DNA from 3 places in the Arthrobacter sp. FW305-BF8 genome. Region 3 is predicted to be linked to each of the others. Evidence: predicted binding sites of a transcription regulator. Region 3 holds the regulator's gene; each other region holds the start of a gene.

Region 1 (7,214 bases), 1.9 Mb from region 3:
ACAATGCCACGCCACACTTGGTTGTGCCGGCAATTGCAGGCACCAGCTCCAGCTCAGGAGGCCACGCCATGTTGAAGGAAGCCAAACCCCACATCACCCGGGTCCGTGCCCTGGACCAGCTGCACCGCGGCGACGAGATCGAGGCCCGCCTGTCGGTGGGCCCCAGCTATGACGATGTCATCGTCCGCCGCGGCAGCGTCCAGGAGACAGCCCCGGGCATCGGCGTCGTCTGGATCATGGACCATCACTCGGGCATGCGCAAGGCCATCAATACGGACGAATGCAGCGTCTGGCGCGTCGCCTGAGCGAGCTAACCGCCAGCCACGGACTGGATAATCAGCACTTCCTGGCCGGCAGAAACTTCCGTCTCCAGGCCGCGGAGACGCCGGACCTCCTCACCGTTCACGTAAATATTCACGTAACGGCGGAGCGCACCCGTCTCGTCCCGCAGCCGCCTGGCGAGCACCGGGTAGGTTCCGGTCACGGAATCCAGCAACCAACCCACAGTCACCGCCCCGTCGGCGGGTGTAGTCAGTATGGACTGCCCGCCGGCGAGCGGCTGGAGGACGCCGGGAAGGACCACGCTGATCTCAGCCACCGCACATCCTCACGCGGGGGTCGCCGCTGCAACGGGCGCTCCAGCCACCACGGCAGCGCGAACGCACAGCACATCCGGCAGGTGGGACGCCACCTCCGCAAAGGTTTCGCCCTCGTCCGCGCTGGCATACACCGCGCCGCCGCGCGTTCCGAAGTACACCCCGGCGGGTTCCGCGGAATCCACGGAAGCCGCGTCCCTGAGCACCGCATTGAATTCTGACTGCGGCAGCCCGGAGTCCAGGCGCTTCCACGTGGCGCCGGCGTCGTCGGTACGGTGCACGGCGAGCTTTCCGTCCGGCGGGATGCGTTCGCCGTCGGCCTTCAGGGGAACAACCCAGGCCGTGCCTGCACGCCGGGGGTGGGTCAGCATGACGAACCCGAAATCGGCCGGCAGGCCCTCCGCTATCGATTCCCAGTTCTCGGCATTGTCGTCGGTGCGGTACACGCCGTGGTGGTTCTGCGCGTAAAGGCGGCCGTCGACGGCGGCATCCGCGGCAATCTTGTGCACGCACTGGCCGAATTCCGGGTTGGGATCGGGCATGAAGTAGGCGGAGATCCCTTTGTTCCGCGGCTCCCAGGACGTCCCGCCGTCGAGCGAGCGGTAGACGCCTCCCGTGCTCATGGCGACGTGCACGTTGTCCCCGGAGGAGTTGACCACGATCGAGTGCGCGGCTGCGCCGCCATATCCTGCACCCCATTCGCTGCGGTGCGGGTGGTCCCACAGTCCGCGGTTCAACTCGAAGTGCTCGCCGCCGTCGGTCGATTTCCACACCGAAATCGGCTCCGCACCGGCCCAGACCACCCCCGGACGGGATTCGGCGTCGGGGTAGATCTGCCAGATGCGTTCCACGGCGGCGTCGGTGCCTTCGGGGAACTTGATGGCACCCTGCTCGGGCTCGGTCCAGCTGGCACCGAGGTCATCCGAGTGGGCAACGTAGGGGCCCCAGTGCTCGGACCGCACCCCCACCATGATGCGGGTGCGGCCGTCCCGCGTATCGATTCCGATGCTCGGTATCTCGCTCATCAGGAAGTGCGGGCCGGAATAGGACCATTGCTTCCGGTCCTGGCTGGTGGCCAGCCAGAGGCCTTTTTTGGTCCCGATCGCTAAGACGAAACTCTCTGAGGCATTCATGCTCCCCATGCAACCACTCCGCTGGAGGGGCTGCAATGGTTTGAGCCCCCGCGGGTTTCGTGGGTTTCGTTGCCCGGGCGGGACCTAGGACCCCGTCCTTGCACCGGCTTTGGCGCTGCCGGCTTTCCCGGCGCGGCGGTTCCGCCACCACCGGCGGAGCAGGTCGGCCGCTGCCAGGATTCCGGCCAGGGGCGTCAGAACGGCAGCGGCGTAGACAAACAGCAGCCATGTCAGCGTGGCGATCGGAGGCTGGCTCCGGCTCAGCAGAGACAGGCCACCAAAAAGGCCCGCCACCCAGAAGAGCACCACCAGCGTCAGCACGGCTGCCGCCGGAAAGTACTCGTTCCGCACCACCCTCTTCAAGGTTTCCACCACTGATCCTCCTGCGCCTTGCATCCCCATGAGACCAGTATGCGACGCAGACCCGCTGTCACCGAGACGGCACGGCGAACGTGTGATGAATCCAACCGCTGCCTGGCCTGGCTGCATTCTGTCAGTCGGGAGGACTACACTGCATTATCGAACATATATTCGAAACAAGGTGTGTTGTGGGTGTGATCATCGGACCGCGCGTGATAGAGGCGGGACTTTCCCTGCGGCTAGTGCTGATTTCGCCCGTGGCCGTGGCGGCGGGCTTCCCGTCCCCCGCCCAGGACTACTTTGACGGGCGGATCGACCTCAATGAGCACCTGATCAAGGACATCACCAGCACCTATATCGTGCGGGTATCCGGGGACTCGATGGAACAGGCCGGCATCAGCGACGGGGACGAACTGATCGTCAACCGGGCGCTGGAACCGCGCGACGGGTCCGTGGTCGTCGCGGTGCTGGACGGTGAGCTCACCGTCAAGCGCCTGAAGGTCACCGCGGCAGGCGTGGTGCTCCAGGCCGCCAACCCTTTGTATCCGGACATCAACGTCCCCGCCCTGGCCGATCTCACCATCTGGGGCGTGGCCACGAGGTGCCTGCACCATGTCTAGTTCGCGGCAGCAAATAGCGCTGGTGGACGTGAACTGCTTCTACGCCAGCGCGGAGCGCGCCTTCGACCCCTCCCTGGAAGGCAAGCCGCTCGTCGTGCTCTCCAACAACGACGGCTGCGCCGTGACCCGCAGTCCGGAGGCCAAGGCCCTGGGGATCAGCACGGGCGATCCGTGGTTTAAGCTCGCCCCTCGGGCCAAGGAATGGGGCCTCATTGCCCGGTCCAGCAACTATGAACTGTACGGCGACATCAGCTCCCGCGTCATGGAACTGCTGGGACGCTACTCGGCCTGGCTTGAGGTGTACAGCATCGACGAGGCGTTCCTGGGCATCAAGGGCAGCCCCGAGAAGGTGGTGGGTCTCGGCCGGACCATCAAGGCCGCGGTCCAGCGCAACGTCGGGGTGCCCGTGTGCGTCGGCATCGCCGCCACCAAGACGCTCGCCAAACTGGCCAACCGGTGGGCAAAGAACAACCCTGCGCTCGGCGGGGTGTGCCGCTGGGAGTCGATGGAGCCGGAGGTACGCGAACTGCTCATGGCCCGGCTGCCGGTCTCGGAGGTGTGGGGTGTGGCGGGCCGGCTCGAAAAGCGGTTGAACGCCCTTGGGATCTGCACCATCCTCGAGCTGAGCCGTGCCGATCCGGTGATGGTGCGCGACCGCTTTTCAGTGGTGCTGATGCGTACCGTGCTCGAACTGCGCGGGACGCCCTGCATACCGCTGGAGGAGGAGCGAATGGGTCGGGACCAGCTGATCTTCTCCCGCTCGTTTTCCACTCCCTTGGCGTCAGCTCCTGAATTTCGCCAGGTCCTGAGCGTCTACGCGCAACAGGCGAGTGCCCGGCTGGCCCGGCACCACCTCCAGGCCAAGGTCCTCACCGCGTTCGCCGGCACGTCCCATTACAATCCGAAGGACAAGTCGTTTCCCTCGGTATGCGTTCCGCTGCCCATGCCCACCTCAGACCCGGTACTGCTCACTAGGGCCGCCCATGCCCTGCTTCCCGCGATCCAGGACGGCGTCAAGTACGCCCGTGCCGGGATCATGGTCACCGACCTGCGCCCGTCCGGCAACCAGCAGCCACTTGAGCCCTTCGCCAACCCGCACGAGGAACGCGGGATCGGCCCGCTGGTTGAGCAGGTCAGCCGGAAGTGCGGCAGGGGCACCATCGGACTCGGGTTCGCAGGCCTAAGGACCGGGCTGGATTGGAGCATGAAGCGTGAAATGCGTTCGCCACGCTACACGACGCACTGGGACGAGTTGCCGGTGGTGCGTGCGGCCTGACCGGCCACGCGTCCGCGGACCGTTCAGTCCACAAATTCAGACTGCGTCTCGATGAAATCCCACTCGGCTTCGGTCAAGACTGCCTGCGGTGTATCCGGGTGCGGACCTCCCGCCTCGGCGATCCCCTGCATCACGAACAGCGGAACGTCACCGGCCCGCAGGTTTTCGCGAAGCCACTCCTTGCTTTTCAGGTCAAGATCAAGCCACCACATGTAAATCTGCATGGGACGCCGCCTTTCTACGTCTCCACGCTAGGCTCGCCACGGCCGGGATTCAAGGGAAAATCAGCACTCTTCTCCGCGGGACAGCACCCGTGCCGCAGGGCCAAAAACCGTCGCTGAGCTGGGCCGAAAGGGCTGTGGCTATGGTCTTTCCTGACGCCGCAGGCACACAATTGATTATGGATGCAGAGCATTTCAGCGGGCCGCCTCCCCTCCTCGTGGGCATGGTCCCCGGTCAGCATCCGGAGGTCCTCAAGACCGCGGTCACTCTGGCCCAAAAGCTGTCCGCCCCGCTGCTGTGCGCCTACGTGGACGAAGCAAGCTACCTGGTTGAGTGGGATCCCGCGCGCTCTGCGCACCGGCTTTCGCTGCATCCCGACAGGGACGACGACGACATCCGTTCCGTGACGACGGAACTGAAGTCGGCCATCGGCTCGGCCCTACAGGACGGAGGGCCGGCGTGGACCTTGCGCACGCTTGCCGGGGATCCCGCACGGGCCCTCGGCAGGCTGGCCTCCGAGGTCAATGCCCCCATGATCATTGTGGGCACGCCGGAGCGCGGCTTCGGGCACCGGATCACTGAACTCCTGAACGGCTCCGTGGCCGCATGGCTCACCCACCACCAAAGCCGCCCCGTGTTGGTGGTCCCGTTCCGGATGGCCGCACACCAGGACAGGGCCGAGTAGCCAGCAGCCGCCCAAGACAATGGTGGAAAAGTAAAGCGAAAGTAGTTATTCGAGGTGGTGGCCAACATGGCTACCGGCAAGTAAGCTGATCAGGCAGGCCGCCGCAGGCCCGCCCAAAGACTGCTCCGGAGTGCGTATCCCCCAATAACGCGCTCCGGAGCTTTTTTGTTGCCCAAAAACCTCCGAGGGCACAAGCGGTCTTGCCCGCGCGCTCACTTTCCGCATCCGCGTTGACCTGCCGCATCACCCTTGACTGATACCCCCTAGGGGTATAACTTTGGGGCATGGAAACTTCCGAAGGACAGACGCCGGCGGCGCCTAACGAAGAAGCGATTGCAGAGGCCCCGCAGCACGGCTACACGGCGGACAAGGATGCGTACCTGCGCCGGCTCCGGCGGATCGAGGGACAGGTCCGTGGCATTGCCCGGATGGTTGAGGAAGACAAATACTGCATCGACATCCTGACGCAGGTCGCGGCCGTGACCAAGGCCCTGCACGCCGTCAGCCTCGGCCTCGTGGAAGAACACATTGGCCACTGCGTTGTCGGGGCGGCCTCCGAGCCTGATCCTGACCTGCGGGCTGAAGCCATCGACCTCAAGGTCAAGGAGGCGGCGGGTGCCATCGGGCGCCTGCTGCGCTAGCGGCAAACCACCACCCACCAGCCGACCAACCCCGTTATCGCACCAACTAGGAGCCAGCAATGAGTACCATCTCCACCAAAGTCCACGTCTCCGGCATGACCTGCGGGCACTGCGTATCAGCCGTCAGCGAGGAGCTCGAGGCGCTGGCCGGCGTCGAGGAAATCGACGTCGACCTCAACGCCGGCGGCGTTTCGACCGTCACCATTACTTCCACGCAGAAGCTCTCCCCCTCCGAAATCGGCGAGGCAGTGGCCGAGGCGGGCTACCTGGTGGTGGCCAACGAGGCCTGACGCGCCTCCCATTCGTACCGAGCACGGCCAAGATCGAGCACCACCAGAGAAGGACCAGTCATGGGCACCGAACACCTTTCCGCAGGCTCCGCCAGCCGGGTGATCGAACTCGACGTCGAGGGCATGACCTGCGCGTCGTGCGTGAACCGGGTTGAAAAGAAGCTCGCCAAGCTTGACGGCGTCGAGGCCACCGTCAACCTCCCCCTGGAAACAGCGCACGTGACCGTCCCGGCCGGCATCACGGACCAACAGATCACAGACCAGGTAGCCTCCGCCGGCTACAAGGCGAGGATTAAAACGGTCATCGAGGAGGACCACGACCACACCGCGGCCGACGTCGCCCCGCATCACGAAGACCATATGGCGCACGGCGGCAGGGCATCAGAGCTGAAGCCGCGCCTGCTCGTCGCGGCGGTCCTGGCCGTGCCGGTGTTCCTCATCTCGATGTTCCCGGCTTTCCAGTTCCCCAACTGGGGCTGGGTGGCGGGCGCCCTGGCGCTGCCGGTGGTCAGCTGGGCTGCGTGGCCGTTCCACAAGGCGGCCGCCATCAACGCCCGCCACCTCGCCTCCACCATGGACACGCTGGTATCGCTCGGAGTCATCGCTGCCTACCTGTTTTCCGCCTGGCAACTCCTCGCCGATCCGCGCCTGACCGAACACCCCGGCATGGAGCAGATGGGTGGCGCGGGTTCCGGCGGCCTGTACTTCGAGGTGGCCAGCGTGGTCACCACGTTCCTTCTGCTGGGCCGGTTCCTGGAGGCGAACGCCAAGGCGAAGGCCGGTGACGCGCTCAGGGCCCTCTTGGACCTGGGAGCCAAGGACGCCACCGTCCTGCAGGACGGCGCCGAGGTGAAGATCCCGGCAAGCCGGCTGGCTGTCGGGGACCTGATCGTGGTCCGCCCGGGCGAAAAGATCGCCACCGACGGCGTGGTGGTGGACGGCGCCTCGGCGGTGGATGCCTCCCTGGTCACCGGCGAATCAGTGCCGGTGGACGTGGGTCCGGGCAGCCATGTCACAGGTGCCACCATCAACACGTCCGGCCGGGTCCTGGTCCGGGCCACCCGTGTCGGCGCGGAAACCACCCTGGCCCAGATGGGGCGGCTCGTTTCCCAGGCGCAGACCGGAAAGGCACCCATCGCCCGGCTTGCGGACCGCATCAGCGCAGTATTCGTGCCGGTGGTCCTGGCCATCGCCCTCCTCACATTCGCCGGCTGGCTGCTCGCCGCCGGACAGGACATCACCGGCCCGGAGCTCCGCGCCGCCTTCACAGCCGCGGTGGCCGTGCTGGTCATCGCCTGCCCCTGCGCCCTTGGCCTGGCCACCCCCGTGGGCCTCCTCACCGGCACCGGCCGCGGTGCGCAGCTGGGCATTCTCATCAAGGGTCCGCAGGT
Region 2 (7,214 bases), on a different replicon from region 3:
GTTGGTTAGGCGGCATCCCGCACGACGTAGGGCATCCGGTACCGGCTCGGCAGTTCGGCGGCGGCCTCCGGCAGGTCTGCCGGGCCTTGGGCCTGCCCGTTCTTCCAGTGGAAAAATGCCTGCTCCGTGATCGCGTCCCACAGGCGGGCTTTCGTCCGGAAGTAGGTGCACGTCACGTCACCCTCGCAGTAGGTCGCGATGCCGAACAGGTTGCCGATGCTGTCAGCGGTGCGGGTAACGGCGACCATGACATAGGGCCATTGGCCCAGGTCCCAGCCGTCACAGCCCCAGCTGGAGAGCACGGCCCAGCCGTGCTCTTCGATCAGTTCCATCCAGTCGTAGCCACCGTTCATGTGGTAATCACCCAGCACGGTCACGCCGTCGATGGTTTCCCCGGTGTCCGCGAGGGTCACGGTCTTATTGCTTACTGCGGTCATGGTTTTTGTCCTTGCAGAGACGTGGGGGTGTGGGGCGGCTCAGGTGACCGGCCAGCTCCCCTCTCCCCCCGTTGTTTTTTGGCTGCTGGCGAAGCTTGCGGAGCTGTGCCCGTGGAGTCCCGTCTACCCGTGAGGGCAAGACACGGAAAATCTTCGGAGGAAATCAGCGACGAAGGAGCGCCGGAGAAGACTTTTCCGGGGCGCAGGCCCCGGAGGAACGGAGGGGCTAGACGGGACGGAGCGGGCACGTACGATCCGAAGGACAGCAGCCAAAAAACGTCGAAGACGTGAACAACAGGGTTCAGGGACTGCGGAGCCCTGCGGAGCCGGCACTGGACCCCGACAGCCGGCCGCGCCAGCGGACGCCCGCATGGATGCGAGCCCTGCGAGCATGTCCTTGATCCCAGCCGACGGCCAATGGACTCCCAAGGCGATCCGTGCTTTCCCCAAGGTTGGCGAGACAGAGTTGTCTCATCCCCACCGGGCCGCAGTCACGGGCAAAGCCTGCCGGCCCTGACCCCGGGGCCCGGGCTGTCCCCCATGCACCCCGGCCCCGGCGGAAAGGGGCGGCCCCATGCGCGCGTGCACGCCATGCAGGATGGACTTCGCGGCAGGTCGTTGAGCGGTGCGGGTGGCAGGATGGTGCCGTGACGACCAGGCGGCGTACTCGGGCTCCGAACGCGGAGTGGGTGCTGATGTACCGGGGCGGGCTGACCCGCTCCCGGATCGCCGCGCTCACCCGGGCGCCGGCCGCGACGGTCGGCTACCACCTGTCCGTGGCACTTGGAATGGACCCAGGGCTGCAGGCCGCCCACGAGAAAGCCGCAGGCCCACCGCCAATGCAGGTGAGCGGGCAGGGGCTGGCGCGGATGCGCCAGTTCGTGGCCCTGGTCCGGGAGACCGGGCGGTATCCTTCCCGCACCGCCAAAGATGCGGATGAGCGGAGGCTGGCGTCGTGGTTGGAGCGGCGCCGCCGCGACGCCGCTGCCGGGACACTCGCACCCGCCTACCGTGATGGGCTGGCCGACCTCCCCGAATGGCAACGGCCACCGCGGTCCGTGGCCGATGAGGCCAGATGGCAGGACCGGCTCGCCGCCCTGGTACGGTACCGGGCGGCCGGGCACGACTGGCCCCGGCACAAGTCCGTCGTGGCCGGGGAAGAACACGACCTCGGCGTCTGGCTGCACGTCCAGCGCCAAAAGGCACGCCGCGGCGAACTTGAGCCGGCCAAGGCAGGCGCGCTGGATGAGGTGCTGCCGGGCTGGCGCTCCGGCCGGCAACGCGGCCGCAAACCCCGCACCGGCACGGTGTAACCGCGACTTCCCCCACGGACAGCACAGACCACCCCTGGCGGGTGGGCGGGTTGTGCCCATTGGGGGCAGGTGGAGCCCTCCGCACAGCTCAAAGCTGTCCCCATTGGCGTGCAACCCGTCCCGTCCAAGCGCCGGGGCCAGGGCCTCTGCGTCCCGATGCACCTGGAGGATTCTTTACTGTCCGACCCCGGGTCTACACTTGAAACCTATCGAACATATATTCGAAAAAAGGTGTGTTGTGGGCGTCATTGTTGGTCCCCGTGTGCTAGATGCGGGCGTGTCGTTGTTGTCGGTGCTGGTCTCCCCGGTGCCGGTCGCGGCGGGATACCCCTCGCCGGCGCAGGACTACTTCGACGGCCGGATCGACCTGAACGAGCACCTGATCAAGGACATCACCAGCACCTATGTCGTGCGGGTGACCGGGGACTCGATGGAGGGCGCCGGCATCAGCGACGGGGACGAACTGATCGTCAACCGGGCGCTGGAACCCACGGACGGGTCGGTCGTGATCGCCGTCCTGGACGGGGAGCTGACCATCAAGCGGCTGCGCATCACCCCCATGGGCGTGGTGCTGCAGGCGGAGAACCCCAAGTACCCGGACATCCGCGTTCCTGCGCTGTCCGAGCTGAGCGTGTGGGGCGTCGCCACGAGGTGCCTGCACCATGTCTAACGCGCGCTTTTCCGTTAAACGCGAACTGCCTGGGGGATCTGATGTCTAGGCCGGCCGTGATGCGGCGGATGCCGCAGATCGCGCACGTGGACGTGAACTGCTTCTACGCCTCGGCCGAGCGGGCCTTCGACCCGTCCCTGGAGGGCCGGCCGGTGGTGGTGCTGTCCAACAACGACGGCTGCGCCGTCACCCGCTCCCCCGAAGCCAAAGCCCTCGGCATCCCGATGGGCGAACCGTGGTTCAAACTCGCCCCGCGGGCCAAGGAATGGGGCCTGGTCGCGCTCTCGTCCAACTACGAGCTCTACGGGGACATCAGCGCCCGGGTGATGGAATTGCTGGGCCGGTACTCGGCCTGGCTCGAGGTCTACAGCATCGACGAGGCCTTCCTCGGCGTCAAAGGCTCCCCCGCCGAGCTGCTCGCCCTGGGCCGGGCCATGAAAGCCGCGGTCCGCCGGCACGTCGGCGTGCCGGTCTGCGTCGGGATCGCCCCCACCAAAACCCTGGCGAAGCTGTGCAACAAGTGGGCCAAACACAACCCGGCGTTCGGCGGGGTCTGCCACTGGGACACCGTGCCCGCACCTGCACGGGAGGCACTGTTGGGGAGGTTGTCCGTGGAGGAAATCTGGGGGATCGCCGGCCGGCTGACCAAACGACTGAACGTCATCGGCATCCACACGATCGCCGACCTCACCTGCGCGGATCCGGTCGCGATCCGGGACAAGTTCTCCGTGGTCATGATGCGCACCGTCCTGGAACTGCAGGGCACCCCCTGCATCCCGATGGAGGAAGAACGCATCGGCCGGGACCAGCTGATCTTCTCCCGCTCCTTCGCCACGCCTGTCACCACCGCCGCCGGGCTCCGGCAGGTCCTCTCCGTCTACGGGCAGCAGGCCTCAGCACGGCTGGGCAAGCACGGGCTGCAGGCCAAGGTCCTCACCGCGTTCGCCGGCACCAGCCACTACAACCAATACGAGAAGTCCTACCCGTCGGTGTGCGTGGCGCTGCCGATGCCGACGGCGGACCCGGTCCTGCTCACCCGGGCCGCGCACGCGCTGCTGCCCACCATCCAGGAAGGCCTCAAATACGCCCGCGCCGGGATCATGGTCACCGACCTGCGCCCCACCGGCAACCAATCCCCGCTCGAGCCCTTCGAGAACCCGCACGAGGAACGCCACATCGGCACCCTCCTCGAAGACGTGACCCGCCGGTATGGGCGCGGTGCCATCGGCCTGGGCCACGCCGGCATCAAAACCGGCCTGGACTGGACCATGAAACGCGACATGCTCTCCCCCCGCTACACCACCCACTGGGACGAACTCCCCCTCGTCAAAGCCGCCTAACAACCACCCCCAGACCAGCACCAACACGGAAGACAAACGAATGACCATCACCCATGAACCCCGCAGCACCAGCCCTGCCGACCCCACGCCCAAGACCGCCCCCACAACGGCATCGACGAAGCCCGGCGTGCCGGTACAGGTGCGATTCAACGCCGCCGGAACTCCCCTGGCCGTCCGCCACGACGGACAGATCTGGGCGGTCGCAGCCGAACCGGTGCACTGGTTCGAACGCTGCGACTGGTGGCACACCGGCACCCGGGCTGCCATCGGCTCCGGGGACCTGGTCAGCGTCGAACACTGGCGCGTCCAGGTCCGTGATAGCACCTCCGCGCCGTTGCGGACCTTCGAGCTGCGCCGCGACCCGTTGTCGGAGCAGTGGCTCCTGGTTTCCATTACCGACGGGTAAGGGCAATCGTGGGTGGGTTCTCCGGCCCGGTGCCGGACCAGATGTGGGCGGCGCTGCGCCGTGAGTTCGGACTGCCTTCCCTGGAACAGGTGCACGCCCGGCTCAGCGCGCTGCCGGATGTGGAGCCGGTGCTGCGCAGCCTGGTCCGGGTGTTCATCGACGACGGGACCTTCTGCCCCGGCTTCCAGTTCACCGCCGGCGGCCAGCTCGATCCCCGGGTGACAGCGCTGTTCCGGGCGGCGCTGGAGGCGAAAGTGCCGCACAACTACTTCGCCCTGTGGATGATGACCCCCGCCCGGGAGCTGTCCTGGACGCGCCCGGTGGACCGCCTGGATGAAACCAGCCGCCTCGTCCGGCTCCTGCAGGCCCCGTGAAAAGTCCGCCCATGCCCCGGAACCGGTCGATGATGCCATCGGCGATGAATGGCTCGAATACCTCGCGTCCGTGGGCGCGGTCGACGGTGTCGTGGCCGCCGCACGCGGCTACGCCCAGGCCGGACAGCGGCTGGACAAAACCGTCGCGGCCGCCAAAGCCGCCGGGGCGACCTGGGCCGAGATCGGCCGCGCCGCCGGAATCACCCGCCAGGCCGCGCACGAACGCTGGGCCGACAAATAGGGAGCATCCGGACCACGACCGGGTTCACACGCGCGGTGCCTGGCGTAGCCTTTGGGCCATGGGACTGATGTACGACGATCCGCGGCTGGCCGCCCTGACCCTGCTGCGCATCGCTGCCGAGGAAGCCGAGGGCCCCTCTGGGATGACCGGCCGCATGCACGCGGTCATGGGCGACCTCGTGCAGCGCAACGGGGCCGGGTATTTGGCGGAGCTGGCCATCGCCCTGGCCCGGACCGGGTTCATCGCCGTCGATGAACTGGCCAGAAGGACCGGGAACAGCACCGCCGAACTGCTGGACGCCGTCGAGGTCGATACGCTCGAAGGCCTCGATGGGGACTGCTGAGCACTCTGCCGGGACCGGCCTGCCGGCGGGGCTTGCCCCGCCGGCAGGTCGCCCTCGCCCGGGCCGTCACGAAGATGCCCCGCGCCCGGCCCGGGAATCTCCTGTTTGAGGCAAAGTGGGACGGCTACCGCTGTATCGTCGTCCGCGACAATGACCGGGCCACGCTGTGGTCCCGGCAGGGCAAAGACCTAAGCCGGTACCTGCCCGAGCTGATTCAGGTCTTGGAGGCTGCTGTCCCTCCCGGGTGCGTGATCGATGGGGAGGCCGTGATCTGGGCCAACGGCCGGCTCAACTTCACCGCCCTGCAACAGCGCCTCAGCGCCGGCCCGAAAACCCTCCCCGGACTGGTCCGGCAGACCCCGGCCAACTACGTCGCGTTCGATGTCCTCGCCGTAGCCGGACACGACTCCCGCGACCTGCCGCTGCACCAGCGAAGGGCCCTCCTGGAAGAGCTCGCCACCGGCTGGGAGCCGCCACTGTCCCTCTCCCCCACCACAACTGACCCCGATGAGGCCGCCCGCTGGTTCGAAGAATTGCCCCACACAGGAGTCGAGGGGCTCATCATCAAAAACACCAACGAGCCGTACACCCCGGGCGTCCGCTCCTGGTGGAAGCTGAAACACAGGGAAACCATAGACGTCATCTGCGGTGCCGTGATCGGACCGATCACCCAACCCTCAGAGGTCGTCGCCGGCCTGGTCCTGGAGGGTGAACTGCGGATTGTCGGCCGTTCCACCCCGCTGAAGACCGCGGACGCCCGGGACCTGGCCCGATGGCTGAAACTGCCAAAGGGTCAGCATCCCTGGCCCGCCACTGTGAAGGGCACGACCCTAGACAGGTTCAACCGGGACAAGGAACCCGTGACGCTCACCCTGGTGGAACCGGTGGTCGTGGAAGTCTCCGCCGATACCGCCTGGTCGGGCCGGTCCTTCCGGCATCCCCTCCGCCTGCTCCGGGCCAGACCGGAACTGTCCCCTGCCGATGTGATCCTGCCCGAACTTCATACGGGTTAGCGGTCGGTGCGGATGGTGATGAGTTTGTCCCTCACCCAGACGCGCGTAGAGGTTTTCCCGCGCCTCGTCGTAGGTGGCGCCTTCGACGTCGGCATATCCGTAGCTGCCGTCCGGGTTGGTGATGGTGCCGGTGAGTTTCACGGCATGAGTCTATGTGGCTGAAGGCTCGGCGGGCTCGATGAGCTCGGGTCCGTTGTTCCGCACACTGTTCACGCGTGGGCTGACGATCCGAGGTGTCAGGGTTGGTTCCGGCAGGGAGTCAAGCAGGTGCTGGACTTCATCCTTGTCGGTCAGGTCCGGGTCCAGCCATTCCGCGAAGCGATCCCGCGGGATGATGACCGGGGAACGGTCATGGACGTGGCCCAACGCGTCCTGCGTCGTCGTGGTGAGCACCGTGCAGCTGAGCAGCCACCGGCCGGGGTCTTCCTCAGGAAGGGAAGGATCCGCCCACCACTCGTACAACCCGGCGAAGCCCAGCAACGGCTCCTGCTCGGAGTACAGGTAGTTTGGGATCTTCTTCCCGTCCTCAGTCTTCTGCCACTCGTAATAACCTTCAGCCGGCACGATCGCGCGACGCTTCACAGCAGCTTTCCGGAAGGACGGCTTCTCCAAAATGGACTCACTGCGGGCGTTGATCAGTTTGGAGCCGACCTTGACGTCCTTCGCCCAGGACGGGACAAGACCCCAACGGGCTATAAGCAGATGCCGGTCAATCGCGCCCTCATCCAAACGCTCAGCAACGATAGGCACACTCTGGGTCGGCGCCACATTCCAGCTCGGCGGCGGCGGGCTCCCCTCGACCTCTTTGGCCTCAAAGTGGCGGAGCAGGTCGCCTGTGGCCTTGGACATCACGTATCTGCCGCACATGGGGCCATTCTGCCTGATGCCTCTGCTAGATGGCGCATGAACAACGCAGCCAGGCTTCACAGACCATGGGGACTGGGAAAACATAAAGAGCTCGCTGAACGTGCCGGAACCGCGTCTTCCTATCGGGCTGTTTCCGTCAGGCCTGGTAGCTCTCTTCTTCTTGATGGGCGCGGATCCTTAGTAGTTCGACGCCCTCTTCGGGGGTGCTGA
Region 3 (7,214 bases):
GATCTCCACCAGCACGGAAGATTCGCTGGTGGCACGCTCCATGCGTGCAGTCCGGGCCTCGGCAGCCTTGATACCGGTGTCGCTCATGGTGATAGATGTCCTTTGACGAAGGATGGGGGCAGACCTGACCTGGTCCATATTCAAGTTTAGGCCGGAAGTACGGCCTGCCGGGCCAGGATGCTTTCCAGCGCTTCCAGGAAGGCTGTGGTTTCCGTCTCAGTACCGGCCGTGACCCTCAGGTGGCCGGCGATGCCGACGTCGCGGACGAGCACCCCTGCATCCAGCAGTCCCTGCCAGACCTCATGGGGGTTCTCCAGCCCACCGAAGAAGACGTAGTTGGAATCGGACGCCGCGGGCCGCAGCCCCATCCGCGTCAGTTCCGCGACAATCCGGTCACGCTGCCGTTTGATGTCTTGGACATCGGCCATGAGCGCCTCGCGGTGCTGCAGCGCCGCGAGGGCGGTTGCCTGCGTGACGGCCGACAGGTGGTAGGGAAGGCGCACCAACCGGAGGGCGTCGGTCACCTCCGGGGCGGCAGCCATGTAGCCGAGGCGGGCGCCGGCAAGAGCGAACGCCTTGCTCATGGTCCGGGAGACGATGAGCCGCTCCCGGCCGGGCAGCAGGGTGAGGGCGCTGGGCGTGCCGTCGTGTGCAAACTCGTGGTAGGCCTCGTCCACGACGACGACCGCCTGACTGGCCTCGCCAGCCTCATAGACGGCTTCCACCACGTCCAGGCCCAGGCCGGTGCCGGTGGGGTTGTTGGGTGAGCACAGGAAGACGATGTTTGGCTGGAGTTCCCGCACCTGGTTCGCCGCGGACTCTGCGCTGAGGCCGTAGTCGTCGGCACGCCTGCCGGCGATGTAGGCGGTGTCCGTGCCGCTGGCGAGCAGCGGGTACATGGAGTACGTCGGCGGGAAGCTCAGGAGTGACCGGCCCGGGCCGCCAAACGCCTGGAGGATCTGCTGCAGGACCTCGTTGGAGCCGTTGGCCGCCCAGAGGTTGTCCGCGCCCAGCCCGTGGCCGAGGTATTCAGCCAGGGCTTCCCGGAGTTCAGTAAATTCGCGATCGGGGTACCGGTTGAGCCCGGCGGCGGCCTCGGATACGGCCGACGTGATGGCCGCCCGCACGTCGGCGGGCACGCCATGCGTGTTCTCGTTGACGTTGAGCAGGATCGGAACATCAAGCTGGGGGGCGCCATAGGGGGACAACCCCCTCAGGTTGGTCCGCAGGGGCAGTCGGTTCAGTCGCTCAAGCTGGTCAGTCACTAGGACAGTTTAAGTAACCCGGAGGGCTGGCCGGAAACTGTGACGGTTCCGGCCAGCCGAAACCGCGCCCAATCACCCCTACTTGTTGGGCACAAACAGCTGCTGACCGGGCATGACTTTGCCGGCCTGGAGGTTATTGAGCTGGACGATGTCCGCGATCACGTCCCGGGGATCGCGGTCCGGGTCGACCTGCCCGGCGATGGCCCAGAGTGATTCACCGGGCTGCACCGTGACCGAAACCGTGGGCGTAACCGTCAGGCCACCGGCATTGTCTGCAGCCTTGGCCGGGGAGTTCAGGAGCCCGGTCAGGGACAGGATAGCGGCAGCCAGCAGAACAAGCGGCAGACCGATCAGGACAATGCGGCCACGGCGGGTCAGACGAAGCCGCGGTGGCTTCCCCGTCCGGGACGCCGCCATTGAACTGGACATTGCCTTTGAAGGCATTGCGGCCGAACGGGACATTGCCGTTGAAGTTGATGCTGCTGTTGAAGCTGACATGGCGTGAGCCCTCCTGGACCAAGTTGTGCTGCCTCGTGTTCGAACAAACAGTTCGAACACCGGGCTGCCAAGCGGCCCTCACTAGAACACATGTTCGAACTTTGCTTTTCCTAGTTTTAGCACCTATCGACGAATTAAGTCGAGACTCGCTAGAACAAATGTTTGAAAAAGCACTATGGCTGGCCTACGTTGGAAATCACAGAACAACCACATCTGCAGTTGATCAGCAGGGTCTGACATTTTCAGGCCGGAAGTTCCCGGCCACTGCAGCTACCGCGGCCGGGAGGAACGGAAAGGCGTTGGCGAACATGGCAGCACAGGCCTCTGACGGCAAGGCTCCCCAGCGCAGCCCGCGGTCTCAGCGGACCCCCAAGGGACTCACCGTCCGGCAGAAAAAGATCCTGGAAACCATCCAGCGCTCGGTCAACGACAACGGCTACCCGCCGTCGATGAGGGAAATCGGCGACACCGTCGGCCTGGCCAGCCTATCCAGCGTGACCCACCAGCTCTCGCAGCTGGAAAAGCTTGGCTACCTCCGGCGCGACCCGAAGCGGCCGCGCGCCATGGAGGTCCTGATGCCGCTCACCCTGGATGCAGGGACGGCAAAAACCGGCGGCGCTGACAAGGCCCCGGCCCTGAGCGCCGCAGGCGCGTCCGTATCCGAACTGCCCAGCGCGATGGACACCGCAATGGTGCCGCTGGTCGGCCGCATCGCCGCCGGCGGCCCCGTCCTTGCGGACCAGATGGTGGAGGACCTGATGCCGCTGCCACGCCAGTTGGTGGGCCACGGCGAACTGTTCATGCTCAAGGTCGCAGGGGACTCCATGGTGGACGCCGCCATCTGCGACGGCGACTGGGTGGTGGTCCGGCGGCAAAGCGACGCGGTCAACGGCGACATCGTCGCTGCGCTGCTCGACGACGAGGCGACGGTCAAGACCTTCCGGCAGCGGGACGGGCACACGTGGCTGCTTCCGCAGAACACGCAGTACGAACCCATCCTGGGCGACCACGCCGTCGTCATGGGCAAGGTGGTGTCCGTACTCCGCTCGCTGTAGCCGCTGCAACGTTAGCCCCGGGCTGTTATAGCCCGGGGCTTTTCACGCCTGTGCGCCGGCGAGCCGTTCGAGCGCTGCGACGGCGGTCTTCTTGTCGGTCGTCGGCCAGAACGGCGGCAGGGCAGCCCGCAGGAACCCGCCATAGCGTTCCGTGGACAGCCGGGAATCCAGCACTGCCACCACTCCCTTGTCGTTCGCGGACCGAATGAGCCGTCCTGCCCCCTGGGCCAGCCTGATGGCCGCGTGCGTGGCGGACACGGACATGAACCCGTTGCCGCCGGCCTGGGCAACGGCCCGGGACCGCGCGGTCATCAGGGGGTCGTCCGGGCGCGGGAAGGGGATCCTGTCAATGACCACCAGGCGGCACGATCCGCCCGGCACGTCGACGCCCTGCCACAGGGACATCGTGCCGAACAGGCACGTATCAGGCTCGTCGGCGAACTGCTTCACCAGTGCCGTCATAGTGGATTCGCCCTGGCAGAGAATGCTGACATCCAGCCGCGTGCGCAGGGCGTCCGCCGCTTCCTCGGCCGCCCGTCGTGAGGAGAACAGGCAGAGCGCTCCCCCGCCGGAGGCGCGGATGAGGGACTCGAGTTCGTCCAGCGCCTCCGGCGAAGTGCCGCGGCCCGGTTTCGGCAGGTGCCGTGCCACATAGAGGATGCCCTGCCGGGGGTAGTCGAAGGGCGAACCCACGTCGACGCCGGTCCAGCTCGGCGCACCGTCGCCGACCAGCCCCAGTCCGCCTGCGGCGGGTTCGAAGGCAGAGCCGATGGCCAGCGTGGCCGACGTCAGCACCACTGTATGGCCGGCGAACAGGCCTTCACGCAGCCTGCCTGCGACGCTCAGTGGGGCGATGTTGACCAGAGCCGGGGCAGTCTCGTCCGGCGCCGAGTATCCCTGTTGGGGATCAAACGTGCTGTTCCGGGAGAACCAGACCACCTCACGGTTTTCGCGCGCCGCAATCAAACGTTCGCAAAGCTCCAAAATCACCAGCAGACGGGAGCGCGCAAGCTGCCGCCCGCCGTCGGCCGTTGTGTTGCTGTCCCCCTTGGAGTCCGACAGCGCCGCCCGGCAGGCCTCACGAAGCTGGTCCACACAATCCAGCTGCTCGTCGTTCAGGCCGTTCGGCAGCAAGCCGCTGGGAACGCCGGCGAGGGCGACCTCCAGGTTTGCTGCCGCTGTGTTGAGCGCGTCAACAGTGATCCCGGTGTGCTTGCGGGCGCCGGAGGCCGCGGCATGGACCATGGCCACCGACAGCTGCCCCGAAACCGCGCCGGTCACCCGGTCCTGGAGCTCGTGGGCCTCATCCACCACCACGACGTCGTACTCAGGCAGCACCGCCAGGCCCTCGAAGGCGCTGACGGCCAGCATGGCGTGGTTGGTCACCACGACGTCGGCTTCCGTGGCGTTGTGCCGGGCAAGCTCGCTGAAGCATTCTTCGGCGAGGGGGCATTTCTGCGCGCCGAGGCATTCCATGGACGTGACGGACACCTGCCGCCAGGCCCGGTCCGTGACGCCGGGAAGGAGCTCGTCACGGTCGCCCGTGGTGGTCTGCTCCGCCCATTCCCGGAGTCTGACCACCTCCTTGCCGAGCTGCGACGAGGGACCGCCCATCGCCGCGGCGAAGTGCGGAACGCTGGTGTCCTCGCCCAGCGAGAAGAGCTGGCCCTCCGAGGGTTCCTCGGAGGGAAAGCCGCCCTCCAGCTTGTGCCTGCAGACGTAGTTCGCGCGGCCCTTGACCAGTGCCACCTTCACGGGCCGGTCGAGTGCCGGTTTGAGGCTCTCCAGCAGCCGCGGGAGGTCACGGCCCACGATCTGGGTCTGCAGCGCGAGGGTGGCGGTGGAGACGAGGGTCGGCTTATTGCTCTCCAGCGAGTGCGCGATGAGCGGGACCAGGTAGGCCAGCGACTTGCCGGTTCCCGTGCCGGCCTGCACCAGCAGGTGGTCGCCGGTTTCGATTGCCCGCGCCACCTGCCGGGCCATCTCGTGCTGGCCGCTGCGGCTTTGGCCGCCCATGCCGGCCACGGCGCGGTCGAGCAGGTCAAGTACGAGCTGCTCTCGGGCCGTGGCCGCGGCGCCGGCGGCTGCCGCCCCGTCAGTCATCGGTGCTGAAGGATTCCAGTTCAGCCGCGAGGCCTTCCCGGACCATGACAACGGCGCGGGTGCCGGCCTCTTCGTGCTCCAGGCTCAGGATCTCCGCATCGGAGTCGTGCAGCTTGCTGATGAGATCCCCGCGGTGGTAAGGCACGAGGAGCTGCATCTTGACGCTGGGCCGCGGGATGGCCTCGCTGATCGCCTCGAGCAGCTCGGCAATGCCCTCCCCCGTACGTGCCGAAACCACCACGTGCCGCGGTTCGCGCTGCTTCAGCCGCTCCACCACAAACGGGTCGGCGGCGTCGGCCTTGTTCAGAACGATGATCTCGGGCACCTTGCGGGCGTCCACCTCGGCGAACACCGACCGGACGGCGGCGATCTGGCCCTCTGGGTCCGGGTGCGACACGTCCACGACGTGCAGGATCAGGTCTGCATCCGCCACTTCCTCGAGGGTGGAACGGAAGGCCTCCACCAACTGGGTGGGAAGGGACCGGACGAACCCCACGGTGTCGGCCAGCGTGTACCCCATTCCGTCGGCGGTCTCTGCCTTGCGGACGGTGGGATCCAGGGTGGCGAACAGGGCGTTCTCGACCAGGACTCCGGCATCGGTGAGGCGGTTCAGCAGCGAGGACTTGCCGGCGTTGGTGTATCCGGCGATGGCCACGGACGGGACTGCATTACGACGGCGGTTGGCCCGTTTGGTCTCCCGTGCAGGCTTCATCGCGGCGATCTCCCGACGCAGCTTGGCCATCCGGGTGCGGATCCTTCGCCGGTCCAGTTCGATCTTGGTTTCACCGGGCCCACGGGAGCCCATGCCGGCGCCGGCGCCGCCCACCTGGCCACCGGCCTGGCGGGACATGGATTCACCCCAGCCGCGGAGGCGCGGAAGGAGGTACTCGAGCTGCGCCAGCTCCACCTGGGCCTTACCTTCGCGGCTCTTGGCGTGCTGGGCGAAGATGTCAAGGATGAGGGCCGTGCGGTCGATGACCTTCACCTTGACGATGTCTTCAAGGCCGCGCCTCTGGGAGGGCGCGAGTTCGGCGTCCACAACGACGGTATCGGCGCCGGTGGACATCACCACGTCCTTGAGTTCCAGGGCCTTGCCGGAACCGAGGAAAGTGCCGGGGTCCGGCTTGGCCCGCCGCTGGACCAGTCCGTCGAGGACTTCCGAGCCCGCAGTTTCCGCCAGGGCGGCGAGTTCACGCAGGGAATTCTCGGCGTCGGCTAGCGTGCCTTCGGTCCAGAGGCCGGTGAGTACGACGCGTTCCAGACGCAACTGCCGGTATTCGACTTCGGTGACGTCTTCGAGTTCGGTGGACAGCCCGGCCGTGCGTCGCAGTGCCCGGCGTTCCTCGAGGTCCTGCTGGTCGCCGTCGTATGTGCTGTGCTCTTCCGCAAGCTGCGAGATGGCCTGCGCCTTGCCCAAAACACCCTGGCTGTCAGCGCGGCTGCCGTTGGCAGGTGCGGCGTTCTTGGCTGGGACGTCCTTGGCGAGGATCCGGTCGATAACAGCCTGGATCTCCTCAGGACTCATGTCCTGGGCTGCCGGCTCGGATCCGGGATTTTGCTGATTGGTCATGGTCTCCTTTGAAGGTTCTGCATCTTCAGAATAGTGCTGATTGCCGCCCTTGGCAGCGGTATTCGCGCTGGGCTGACTACGAGGGGTCATGGAGGGTCTCCTGAAATGCCGGCAGACGTCGGGCATGGCCGGCGGGAAGCGGTCTGATTGAGTGCTGTTCGGGCTGCGATCCTGCGGAAGGTCTGTGCCTGCAAAGGGCAATACCTGCGTCGCATTGGAGGGGAGCCATTGGCCGGTGCCGGCGGCTAAAGGCCGCGGGCAAAAAGAAGTACCGGCTACTCAAAAATCAGGAACATGCCTTCAATGTTACCAGAACGGGCAGGCGGCCTTCCCGTCAGCCGGTTTCCCATCGGGCGGGCAGCCCACTAATCTGGCCAGTTATGGAGTCTGCCCACTATTTCAGCGCATCACCGGCGGGGCCGTTTACCCGCAAGCCCCTCACAGTGGAACTGGCCGGTGAAACGCGGAAGCTGCAGACCTCGTCCGGCATCTTCAGTCCGGACGGGATCGACAAGGGCACAGCCATCCTGCTGGCCGAGGTTCCGGCGCCTTCGCCGCAGGGAAACCTGCTCGACATCGGCTGCGGGTGGGGACCCATCGCCCTCACCATGGCGCTCCGGGCACCGCACGCTCAGGTCTACGCCGTGGACGTCAATGAACGATGCATCGCGCTCACCAACGGGAACGCCGGACTGCTGGGGCTGAACAATGTCACGGCCAGCA

Evidence for each region. The regulator LexA, encoded in region 3, represses DNA repair genes until DNA is damaged. The targets are predictions, from matches to a motif close to TCGAACANNTGTTCGA.
Region 1: LFT45_RS22010 (LexA family protein) is a predicted target of LexA. The motif match lies at 2,249-2,264, and genes of this name have one in related genera.
Region 2: LFT45_RS22605 (LexA family protein) is a predicted target of LexA. The motif match lies at 1,960-1,975, and genes of this name have one in related genera.

The regions. Positions count from the first base shown of each region.
Region 1 is NZ_CP084561.1:4,851,145-4,858,358, forward strand. Features, by position in the region: gene LFT45_RS21990 (hypothetical protein) at 69-305, shown strand; gene LFT45_RS21995 (MoaD/ThiS family protein) at 311-598, opposite strand; gene LFT45_RS22000 (WD40/YVTN/BNR-like repeat-containing protein) at 608-1,738, opposite strand; gene LFT45_RS22005 (hypothetical protein) at 1,814-2,101, opposite strand; gene LFT45_RS22010 (LexA family protein) at 2,278-2,709, shown strand; gene LFT45_RS22015 (Y-family DNA polymerase) at 2,702-3,985, shown strand; gene LFT45_RS22020 (hypothetical protein) at 4,009-4,209, opposite strand; gene LFT45_RS22025 (universal stress protein) at 4,386-4,892, shown strand; gene LFT45_RS22030 (metal-sensitive transcriptional regulator) at 5,177-5,533, shown strand; gene LFT45_RS22035 (heavy-metal-associated domain-containing protein) at 5,593-5,823, shown strand; gene LFT45_RS22040 (heavy metal translocating P-type ATPase) at 5,884-7,214, shown strand, end outside.
Region 2 is NZ_CP084562.1:60,148-67,361, forward strand. Features, by position in the region: gene LFT45_RS22595 (hypothetical protein) at 6-437, opposite strand; gene LFT45_RS22600 (helicase associated domain-containing protein) at 1,085-1,750, shown strand; gene LFT45_RS22605 (LexA family protein) at 1,989-2,420, shown strand; gene LFT45_RS22610 (Y-family DNA polymerase) at 2,462-3,760, shown strand; gene LFT45_RS22615 (hypothetical protein) at 3,801-4,166, shown strand; gene LFT45_RS22620 (hypothetical protein) at 4,175-4,540, shown strand; gene LFT45_RS22625 (hypothetical protein) at 4,500-4,781, shown strand; gene LFT45_RS22630 (hypothetical protein) at 4,840-5,124, shown strand; gene LFT45_RS22635 (ATP-dependent DNA ligase) at 5,157-6,137, shown strand; gene LFT45_RS22640 (SOS response-associated peptidase) at 6,288-7,004, opposite strand; gene LFT45_RS22645 (hypothetical protein) at 7,141-7,214, opposite strand, start outside.
Region 3 is NZ_CP084561.1:1,861,185-1,868,398, reverse strand. Features, by position in the region: gene hisB (imidazoleglycerol-phosphate dehydratase HisB) at 1-87, opposite strand, end outside; gene LFT45_RS08330 (histidinol-phosphate transaminase) at 147-1,265, opposite strand; gene LFT45_RS08325 (LysM peptidoglycan-binding domain-containing protein) at 1,344-1,694, opposite strand; gene lexA (transcriptional repressor LexA) at 2,072-2,818, shown strand; gene LFT45_RS08315 (ATP-dependent DNA helicase) at 2,861-4,921, opposite strand; gene hflX (GTPase HflX) at 4,914-6,491, opposite strand; gene LFT45_RS08305 (class I SAM-dependent methyltransferase) at 6,872-7,214, shown strand, end outside.